3 regions of the Microbulbifer discodermiae genome follow, and region 1 is predicted to be linked to each of the others. Evidence: predicted binding sites of a transcription regulator. Region 1 holds the regulator's gene; each other region holds the start of a gene.
The links. Region 1 encodes LexA, which represses DNA repair genes until DNA is damaged. Its sites were predicted from a motif close to ACTGTNTNTANANACAGT; they were not measured.
Positions count from the first base shown of each region.

Region 2: the regulator LexA is predicted to act here: its motif matches at 1,646-1,663, upstream of AB1S50_RS03710 (YebG family protein).
Region 3: the regulator LexA is predicted to act here: its motif matches at 1,435-1,452, upstream of uvrD (DNA helicase II).

Region 1 covers NZ_JBFLAB010000004.1:26,772-30,048, forward strand. The annotation lists gene AB1S50_RS02165 (TetR/AcrR family transcriptional regulator) at 1-6, opposite strand, end outside; gene AB1S50_RS02170 (LOG family protein) at 507-1,145, opposite strand; gene lexA (transcriptional repressor LexA) at 1,310-1,915, shown strand; gene AB1S50_RS02180 (hypothetical protein) at 2,001-2,255, opposite strand; gene AB1S50_RS02185 (DUF6586 family protein) at 2,368-2,856, opposite strand; gene topA (type I DNA topoisomerase) at 2,853-3,277, opposite strand, start outside.
Region 2 covers NZ_JBFLAB010000006.1:66,581-69,857, forward strand. The annotation lists gene AB1S50_RS03695 (hypothetical protein) at 1-185, opposite strand, end outside; gene AB1S50_RS03700 (DUF924 family protein) at 235-879, shown strand; gene AB1S50_RS03705 (LysE family translocator) at 879-1,496, shown strand; gene AB1S50_RS03710 (YebG family protein) at 1,696-1,992, shown strand; gene AB1S50_RS03715 (MAPEG family protein) at 2,067-2,462, opposite strand; gene AB1S50_RS03720 (amidohydrolase family protein) at 2,524-3,277, opposite strand, start outside.
Region 3 covers NZ_JBFLAB010000017.1:20,539-23,815, reverse strand. The annotation lists gene uvrD (DNA helicase II) at 1-1,401, opposite strand, end outside; gene hexR (transcriptional regulator HexR) at 1,581-2,432, shown strand; gene AB1S50_RS08205 (multidrug effflux MFS transporter) at 2,588-3,277, shown strand, end outside.

The DNA.
Region 1 (3,277 bases):
GCTCATGAAATTCAAACCACCAATTAAAACAGTTGTTCGGTTCTGATGCAGATTAGCATAACCCGCCCACCCTGTGGCCACTAGCGGCGCCGGGCAGTAATATCAACACCCGCAGCCTGCTGTCCCGAACAGGGATGTTCGGGTCGCGAATCGAGTATGTAACTGCTTGATTTGTAGTGGAGGGCTTGCGGACCTGCGTCGCAAACCAGGGTTGCGGAAAGCCAGGGAGGGTCTTTTCAACAAGCTGTTAGGGGCAGTCGGGATAGAAAGAGCCTCACAGGAAGCCAGGACAGGAACAGGGGCTCTGAAGGCTGGACAGGTGCACTACCAGAACCTGCCATCACCGGGCCTGAAACCGTGCACGCAAATGGCAGCATGCAATATCCGCCGAGGTCACAAACCAACTGGAGCTGCCGCTATAACATCCGTGGCTTTTCGGACAAATTCCGCCCTCAGCTGGCGGCCCGCCGCCAACCAATGGATCGCTGGCACTTGGTGGGGAACTGCTATTCCCGCTCGCGAATATAATGGAGAATCAGCTCCGCGGCCTCATCCACTGTATCCACAGTTCTGAACAGATCCAGGTCAGTGGCATCGATGCAGTGGCGCTCCAGCACCGTGTCCACCAGCCAGTCCCGCAGTCCCGACCAGTAACTTTTACCTACCAGCACAATCGGAAAGCGCCGCACCTTCTGCGTCTGTACCAGGGTCAATGCCTCGAACAGCTCATCCAGAGTTCCATAACCCCCGGGCATGCCGACAAAGCCAACGGCGTGTTTAACAAACATAAATTTACGTACAAAAAAGTAGCGAAAATTCAGGCTGATATCCTGATAGGGGTTTGGTAACTGTTCAAACGGCAGTTCAATATTCAAACCGATAGACTTGCCCTTCTGGGGGTAGGCGCCGCGATTACACGCTTCCATCAAACCCGGCCCACCACCGGTAATCACCGGTACTCCCTCCGCGGCCAGCAATTCTCCCAACCTGACAGCCTGTTGGTACTCAGCACTATCCTCGGTAAATCTCGCCCCACCGAAAACAGTCACGGCGCCGTTCAGAGCAATCAGCCGCTCGATCCCGTCCACCAGTTCCGATTGGATGCGCAGAACGCGCCACGCTTCGGGCATTTTCGCATCAAGCATTGTTATAGTTCCTTTCTTGTCGCGCAATTAAACGCAAATTTTACAACCTGTCCCGTTCCACTTTAGCAGCAGTTAGCCGTCGGGCGCCAAACATTGCGCAGCAGGCAAATCTGTATATAATCACAGCAACTGTATATAAATACAGAAACACGACAGGTGATCACATGACCAACCTCACTGCCCGTCAGGCGCAAGTACTGGAATTGATCAAGTCCTATCTGGACGAGACCGGATACCCCCCAACCCGCGCTGAAATCGCCCAGGAACTGGGTTTTCGCTCCCCCAATGCGGCGGAGGAGCACCTCAAAGCGTTGGCGCGCAAGGGGGCTATCGAGATGGTGGCCGGTGCTTCGCGCGGAATCCGCATTCCCGACTACCAGCCAGGCTTGCCGGTTGTGGGCCGGGTGGCAGCCGGCAATCCCATTCTGGCGGAGGAGAACATCGAGGATTACTGCGAATTGCCTTCAGACTTTTTCCACCCCCCGGCGGACTATCTGCTGCGGGTCCACGGCATGAGTATGCGCGGCGCGGGGATTTTGGACGGCGATCTGCTGGCGGTGCAGCGCACTGACCAGGTACGCAATGGCCAGATAGTGGTGGCGCGCATTGAGGACGAGGTGACCGTCAAGCGATTTCGGCGCAAAGGCAATCAGGCAATGGTCCAGCTACTGCCGGAGAACGAGGATTTTGACGTGATCCAGGTGGACATGCGGGACAAAAATTTTGCCATCGAAGGGTTGGCTGTAGGCGTGATACGACAGAGCCCCTGAGCTTTACAAGTGGAGGCGGCCTGTCCGCCCACCCTTGCCTTGCGCTCCCTAGCCGGGATGCCGTACTGACGGGTATTGTTCACCCTCAATGGATGGTGTGGTTGACCGGCTCCACTTCCTCTTCATCGATAAAGTCCACATCCGAATCGCCGATATTCTGCACCGCCTCGATACCCGCTTCCAGCATTGCGCGCGCAATGATGATTTTGTGCTCGCGCAAAAAGTGCAGACTCTCCTCCGAAAAGTGAATGCGCACCAGCGGGTCCTCCCTGTGGCCGGCGCGGCGCAGCGCTATATCGCCATTGGCCAGCTCAATGATTTCAAACGTTTCGGAGGACATGCAATTCTCCCCTTTTGACACGGCATCTTGTGGGGCAGTGTAACATACGGGGGGGCAGTCGTTCACGACAGATCCGTGTAAAGACTCTGGGGATGGAAAGCGGACGGCGGAGTTACCACTCCTCGGTATGGGCCCGGTGCCTCTGTACCAGCTCTTGCAACGCCAGGTGCCAGGCCCGCAACCTAACGTCGTTCAGTGATTCGGGATTGGCCGTCGCACGATTACCGGTGGAAATAAGATCAACACCCACCTGCGCCCCGGCGTTAGCCTTCCCCGGGCGCCACAGCAACCGCCAGCAGGCCAACAGCTGGGACAACCAGCTGCAGGGATCCTCCTCCAGGGCGATAAGCTCAGCCACTTCCCCACTGGCTTTAGCGCTGGCTTGCAGGCGCTGCTGCAGCTCTGCGGCGGATTGAGGCTCCAGGCCCAGCTGCAATTGAAACGACAGCTCTGCCAGATAAGCCAGGTATGCCCTCCACAGCTGCATCAGTGCCGCCTCCCGCAGTGCCGCGGCCTGCAACCCCTGGGCCGGCCGCCCCGCCAACAGCAGCTCGCTCTTGCGCAGCGCCGAGGTTACAGTGCCGGTATAGGGATTGCTCATCCGGAACGGGAGGCCGATTTCCTCTTGGCCGCCGGCTTGCGCTTTGCCGCCGGACTCTTGCTACCGGCCTCCGCCTGCCACCGGCCGTCGCGATAAAAAGCTCGCCAGCCCGTCGCCTTGCCGTCCTCCTCGGACTGCACATACTGCTCCTGGGTCTTGCGGCTAAAGCGCACTACCGTATCGCGTCCCTGATCGTCTTCAGTGGGTGCGGAAAAGAGAAAACTGTACTTGGGATCTATCTCGCTCTGGTGTGGCAGCAGTTCCTTGACCAAAGGTGCCCGGGTCTCGCGCTTGCGCGGGAACTGGCTGGCGGCCAGGAACAGTCCCGATGCGCCATCGCGCAAAATATAATGGTCGTCCACTTTTGCGCACGCCAGCTCGGGCATGGGTACCGGGTCCATTTTTGGCGGCGCCGGCTGCC
Region 2 (3,277 bases), on a different contig from region 1:
ACTCCGTCCCCGCACTCATTGAACTTGCGGGTGAAAGCCTGCTCCGCCTTCAGGGTGAGTTCCCGCTGTACCTCCAGCATGGGAATGGCCAGTTCACCCGCCGCCGCCGGCAGGCTGCTGACCAAAATGACCACCACTGCGCAGGCGCGCACCATTTTCACACTCACTGCATTTAGGGTTACCATGATCGCCTCCAGGCAATTGTCCTTTTACAGCGATAAGATGGTACTAGCAATGCATTTGGATGCACCGACGGTCACTTTTTCCCAGGGTGCCGTTCCGCAGCCTGCCCAGATACTGTGCGCCTGGTTCGGCAGTGCGGAGCTCCGGGCCCCGGTCGAGGAGCCATATCGCCGGCTGTGGTTTAGCCCCAGCGAAGCGAACGACAAGGGGTTAGCGCGGGATTTCGGCCAGGTGGTGGAGCGGGCCCTGGCGGGTCAACTGGACGACTGGAGTGCGACATTGACAGGTGAACTGGCGCTGGTGCTGCTCTGTGACCAGTTTACCCGCAATATTTACCGCGGAACCAGCAGCGCCTTCGCGGGGGATGCCAGGGCGCAGCAGCTCGCCCTGGCGGTGATCCAGCGGGGCGATCACCACCGGCTAGGACTCTACCAGCGCGCTTTTCTGGGTATGCCACTGGAACACGGCGAAAGCGAAGAGATGCAGCAACGCTCTGTGGCCTTTTTCGACCAGCTGCGCAAAGTCCGCTGGAACAGCGCGGAAGAGACGGCCCAGGCAGACAGCTTTTATCAATACGCTGTGGCGCACCGGGATGTCATCGACCGCTTTGGTCGCTACCCCCACCGCAACGCGGCTCTGGGTCGGGTGTCCCGGCCGGAAGAGCGACAGTGGCTCGCGCAGGGAGGCGGCTTCTAATGGACTGGATCGCCTGGTTGTCCCTGGCCGGGATATGCACCCTCGGGGCCATGTCGCCCGGTCCCAGCCTGCTTATTGTGATGCGCAACGCCGCCTCCGGTGTCCGCCAGGGTTTGGCAGCGGCGGTGGCACACGGTATTGCGATTGCGGTCTACGCCGGCTTGACGGCCTTTGGATTGGCGGTACTGATCACCAGTTCTCCGGCAGTATTCGCCGCCCTGCAGTGGGCCGGTGCGGCACTGCTGCTCTATCTGGGCTGGAAATCCCTGCGCGCCACCGGCTCCGGCAGTGGTACAGCGGAGAAACCGCGGGCGCCGGTGCCAGTGCACAGAGCCGCGCTGCAGGGTTTCGGGGTTGCCTTTTTCAATCCGAAAGTGGTGATATTCTTCACCGCCCTGTTCAGTCAATTCGTCACCGAACAGCAGTCTTTCACCGTCAAGCTGGGCATGGCCGCCCTCGCCTCCGCCATCGACGCGGCCTGGTACTGCCTGGTTGCGATTGCGGTCACCACCGGCAGTCGGGGCGCCTGGATAAGCGAATCCGTCAGTCGCAGACTACAGCAGCTCCTGGGGATCCTGCTGGTAGCCCTGGCGGCGCGACTGGTGCTCTCCATCTAAACCCCCGGGGGCACCCCTCTCCCGGAACCCGGCTGACGAAAAAGCCACAACCGCTTCCCAGGCATATTTGCCACCCGGGCGCCTCACCCGATCCGCCACCGGTGATCAAAATGCGAAACCCGCCATTGACACTGCATATATTTACAGATACTGTATGCTTAAACAGTATTCATAACCAGACCATAAGGGGACATTAACAATGGCTGTTGTTGCTGTATGGAAGTGCGATAGGGACGGAGCAATGTTCGACAACAAGAAAGACGCCGAAGAACACGACAAAATGCTGGAACTGGCCGCCAACATCACCTCTTTGATTGAGCGTCATGTGGACGAAATCTCCGAGGCCGCAGCCGAGGAAATCGGCCTGCTACTGGCCCGACAGAGAGAAGCCCTGGCCAAGGCCTGCAAAGGTAAGCCGGAAGTGTTGCTGGAAGCGGAGCCAGCCCAGCCGGAAGCAGCGGACGACCGCATCACTCCGCTGGCAGTCAGCCAGTAACACCCAAGCCCGCAGATTCTATCCCTGTAGTAGCCTGCCCGGCCCTGGCCGGGCTTTTTTGCACCAAGCAGTCGTCAGGCTGCCCGGAGCACGTAGAAGATATTGATCAGCGCAAAAGCGAAGATCACCACCCAGGTGAAGATGGTGCCCCAGAAGCGGCCCAGATGATAGCCGCCCCTACCCGCCGTTAAACCATAGGCATGCAGCAGCCGCCCCAACACCAGTGCACTCCCCAGCAGATGCAGCCAAAGAGCCTCCAAGCCGTTCAACTCCGCAATCAGCATCAATAGCAGCGCCGTCGGCAAATACTCCACTGCATTGCCGTGGGCCCGTACCAACACAGCTCCACTATGCTTGCCGCCGGTACCAACACCAACTTTCTCATCGCGGCGAAAACGCACCACACGATAGGCCAGTGCCAGCAGCAACAGGCCACTGAGGCCCGCGTAAAAACCCGCTATGTAAACCATCCCAAACTCCCGTCAGAGCGGTGGAATTGATTGTCCGCCGCTCTCCAAACCGCCCATTACTTCAAAACTTGTATCCGGCTCCATGGCCCGCTTCCGGCTTGAGGTAGCGGTCGCGCAAACGGGTCGACCGGTTTACCAGTGACTGCTCCTCGCCGCCAATCAGCACCCTCTCCGCAAAGCTGGTGACCTCCAGGGGGTCTCCGCTCCAAACCACCACGTCAGCCACGGCGCCCGGCTCAATGGTGCCACCTTCCAGGCCGTATATATCCGCCACATTGCGGCTGATGGCCTTGAGACCCTCTTCATAGGGAAGTCCGTAGGCAACCGCATTACCCGCCGCCTGGCGCGACAGGTGTATATTGTGGGTACCGCCATAGCCGGGGCCGGCAATGGCCAGGGTGACGCCCGCGGCCTGCATGAGCGCTGCATTTTCCGCGCGCGCGCCAAGGCTTTCGAAAGCGATGGGCAGATTGTCCAGTGAATCTATCACCACCGGCACCCCGGCAGCGGCCAGTTGTGGCGCCACCATCCAGCCCTCAGCAGCTCCCGCTATGATGAGACGCAGATTGAAGTCGCGGGCCAGCTTGAGGGCCTGGAGAATGTCGCTGGCCCGGTTTGCAGTCACCAGCAGCGGCTGCTGGCCCTGAATCACCTTCTGCAGCGCCTCCAGGTCCGCTATGGAGTAATTCAGCTGTCGCCAGTTGCCGGAGCGGATAGCCTCGCGGTTGGCCCGGTACTCCCGCGCTTCCATGAGCGCGCGTTTGATCTTGGCAAACGCATTTGCCCGGCTGCCCCCGGCCAGCTGGGCTCCGGCA
Region 3 (3,277 bases), on a different contig from region 1:
CTGGTTGATCAGATCGAGGAATGCCTGCAGGGCGCCAGCTGCACGGGCCGCCAGCAGGCGCTGCTGCAACATCAGGTTGGCGGCCCGCCAGAGGGAGCAGCCCTGCTCGCGGGCAGAGGCGCGCACCATTTCCACAGTGCGCACACCGATACCCCGGGTAGGTGTGTTTACCACCCGCTCGAAAGCCGTATCGTCGTCGCGATTGGCGATCAGGCGCAGATAGGACAGCGCATTCTTGATTTCCATACGCTCATAGAATCGCTGGCCGCCATAGATGCGGTAGGGCATCTGCTCCCGCAGCAGCGCCTCTTCCAGTACCCGCGACTGGGCATTGGAACGGTAGAGAATGGCGATGCTATCGCGGCGGTGGCCAGCCCCCAGCCAATCGTTGATATGCTCGACGATAAAACGCGCTTCGTCCTGTTCGTTATAGGCGGCGTAAACCGCGATAGGCTCACCCTCCTCCCCCCGGGTCCACAACTCCTTGCCCAGGCGGCCGGCGTTGTGTTCTATAACCGCGTTGGCGGCCTTGAGGATAGTACCGGTGGACCGGTAATTCTGCTCCAGGCGCACCGTCTGCACATCGCGCAGATCCCTGCCAAAGTGCTGGATATTCTCGATCTTGGCACCGCGCCAGCCATAGATGGACTGGTCGTCGTCACCCACGGCGGTGATATGGCACTGGTCCCCGGCCAGCAACCGCAGCCAAGCGTACTGAATGGTGTTGGTATCCTGAAATTCATCCACCAGGATAAACGGAAAGCGGCGCCGGTAGTGGGCCAGTACCGCATCGTTGTTCAGCCACAATTCGTGGGCGCGCAGCAACAACTCACCGAAATCCACCAGCCCCCCGCGCTGACAGGCCTCCTCATAGGCAATGTAGATATCCACCATGGTCCGCAGCCAGGGATCTGCGCCGGGCTGGATATACTGCGGGCGCCGCCCCTCATCCTTCTGCGTACCTATCCACCACTGGGTCTCCCGCGGCGGCCACTTCTTTTCGTCCAGGCCCAGGCCGTCCTGTACCCGTTTGATCAGTCGCAGCTGGTCGTCGGAATCCAGGATCTGGAAATTCTGCGGCAGCTTTGCCTCCTGCCAGTGGGCTTTCAACAAGCGGTGCGCCAGGCCGTGAAAAGTCCCCACCCACATGCCAAAAGTGTTCACCCCCAACAGTTCTTCGATTCGCGCGCGCATTTCCCGCGCCGCTTTATTGGTAAAGGTGACCGCCAGCAAGGAGAAGGGCGAGGCGCCCTCCACCTGCATCAGCCAGGCGATACGGTGCACCAGCACACGGGTTTTGCCGGACCCGGCACCGGCCAGTACCAGCTGATTGCCGGGCGGGGCCGCCACCGCCTCGCGCTGGGCGTCGTTGAGAGGGTCGAGAATCTGAGATACGTCCATGGGCGGCGATTGTAACAGAGCCCGCAGCGGATACCTGTGCAAATAAACAGGTAACTCCCACTGCCGGCTCAATCCTGGAAGCTTCGTCTCCCGCCGCCCGCCCAGGGCCTGGCACCACGGCTCGCCAGCCGGGTTGGCAGCAGCTACACTGCGCCGTCAGGAGTCCAGAAGGAAGTATCGTGAAACCGGCAGAAGTCACGCAGAAAATCAGTGAACAACTGTCCTCCATGCGCAAATCGGAACGCAAGGTGGCGGAGTACATCCTCGCCAACCCCAATGAAATCATCCATATGCGCATCGTGGACCTGGCCACCGAGGCCCAGGTGAGCGAACCCACCGTAGTGCGGTTCTGCCGCGCAGTGGGCTGCTCCGGGTTTCAGGAGTTCAAGCTGAACCTGGCCCAGCAGCTGGCATCCAGCCCCAGTTTCGGCCAGATAGCGGTGACCGAGACCGACACCATCGCTGAGTACAAGCGCAAGGTGTTTGATTCCACCGTCGACACCCTGCTCAATGTGCGTGACACCCTGGACAATCGCGCACTCGAGGCAGCAGTGGCCGCAATCGCAGCCACCAAGCGGGTGGAGTTCTTCGGATTCGGCGCCTCCGGGGCGGTGGCGGCGGATGCCCAGCACAAGTTCTTCCGCCTGCAACTGGCCACAGCGGCCTACTCGGACCACCATATGCAGAATATGTCCGCCATGTCGATGGAACCGGGGGACGTGGTGATCGCGATTTCCCAGAGCGGCCGCACCAGGGCCCTGCTGCACTCCATCGAAATGGTCAAACAACAGGGGGGCACGGTCATCGGTCTGGCACCCAGTGGCTCGCCGGTAGCTGTGCGATCCTCTATTCCCCTGGAAGTGGACGTGGAAGAGGACATAGAAATCTATACCCCTCTGTCATCACGTATCGCCCACCTGGTAGTGATAGACACCCTCGCCATTGGCGTCGCCCAGCGCAAGGGCACCCAGTTGCAGGACCACCTGATGAAGCTGAAGCGGGGCCTGCACACACTGCGCGAGGAAAATTAAACCGCCACCAGCGCCCGGGCACCGGCGGGCTACTTTACTCCGGGCAAAAATCGTGCCACAATACCTGCCATTCACGCCTTGTCGCGAATATCCCTCTGTCCGGCGCGGTTCAGTCCACGTCTGCTCCCGCCTTTATTTCCAGGCCACCGAGTTTTATGTCGCCGCTTGCTGAGAAACATGCACCCCCCTGGCTGGCATCCTACCTGGCGGTGCTGGTGGCACTTACGCCCTTCGCAATAGATACCTATCTGCCGGCGATTCCACTTATGGCCTCGGTTCTCGGCACCGAGGTGGAGCAAGTCCAGCATTCAATCTCCAGTTATCTATTGGGCTTCGCGCTCGGCCAGCTGTTGGGCGGCCCCCTGTCGGATCGCTGGGGGCGCCGCACTGTAGGCACTATCGGGCTGGGTATTTTTTTCCTCAGCACACTGGCGATACTGTTCGTCACCCAGGTAAATCAGCTGGTCGCCCTGCGCCTGGTGCAGGCTGTTGGCGGCGGCTTTGCAACTGTTATCTGTGCCGCCATAGTGCGGGATCTATACAGCGGCCGCGACGCCGCTAAGGTGATCTCCATCATCAGTACCATGATATTGATGGCGCCACTACTGGCACCGGTGATCGGTTCGGTACTGCTCACCTTCAGCGGCTGGCAGAGTATCTTCGTGTTTCTGCTTCTGTATGCCACCGCTATGATCCTGGTGGTGCGACAACTGGTGCCGGAAACCGTCTCCCCCTTTCTCCGAGCCAGGCGGCAGAGGAAACCCAAGGCGGAGCTGGTGCGCAGCTACGGGCGGGTGCTGAGCAACCGGCGGGCACTGGGTTTTCTCGGCGCCCAGGCGTTTGTC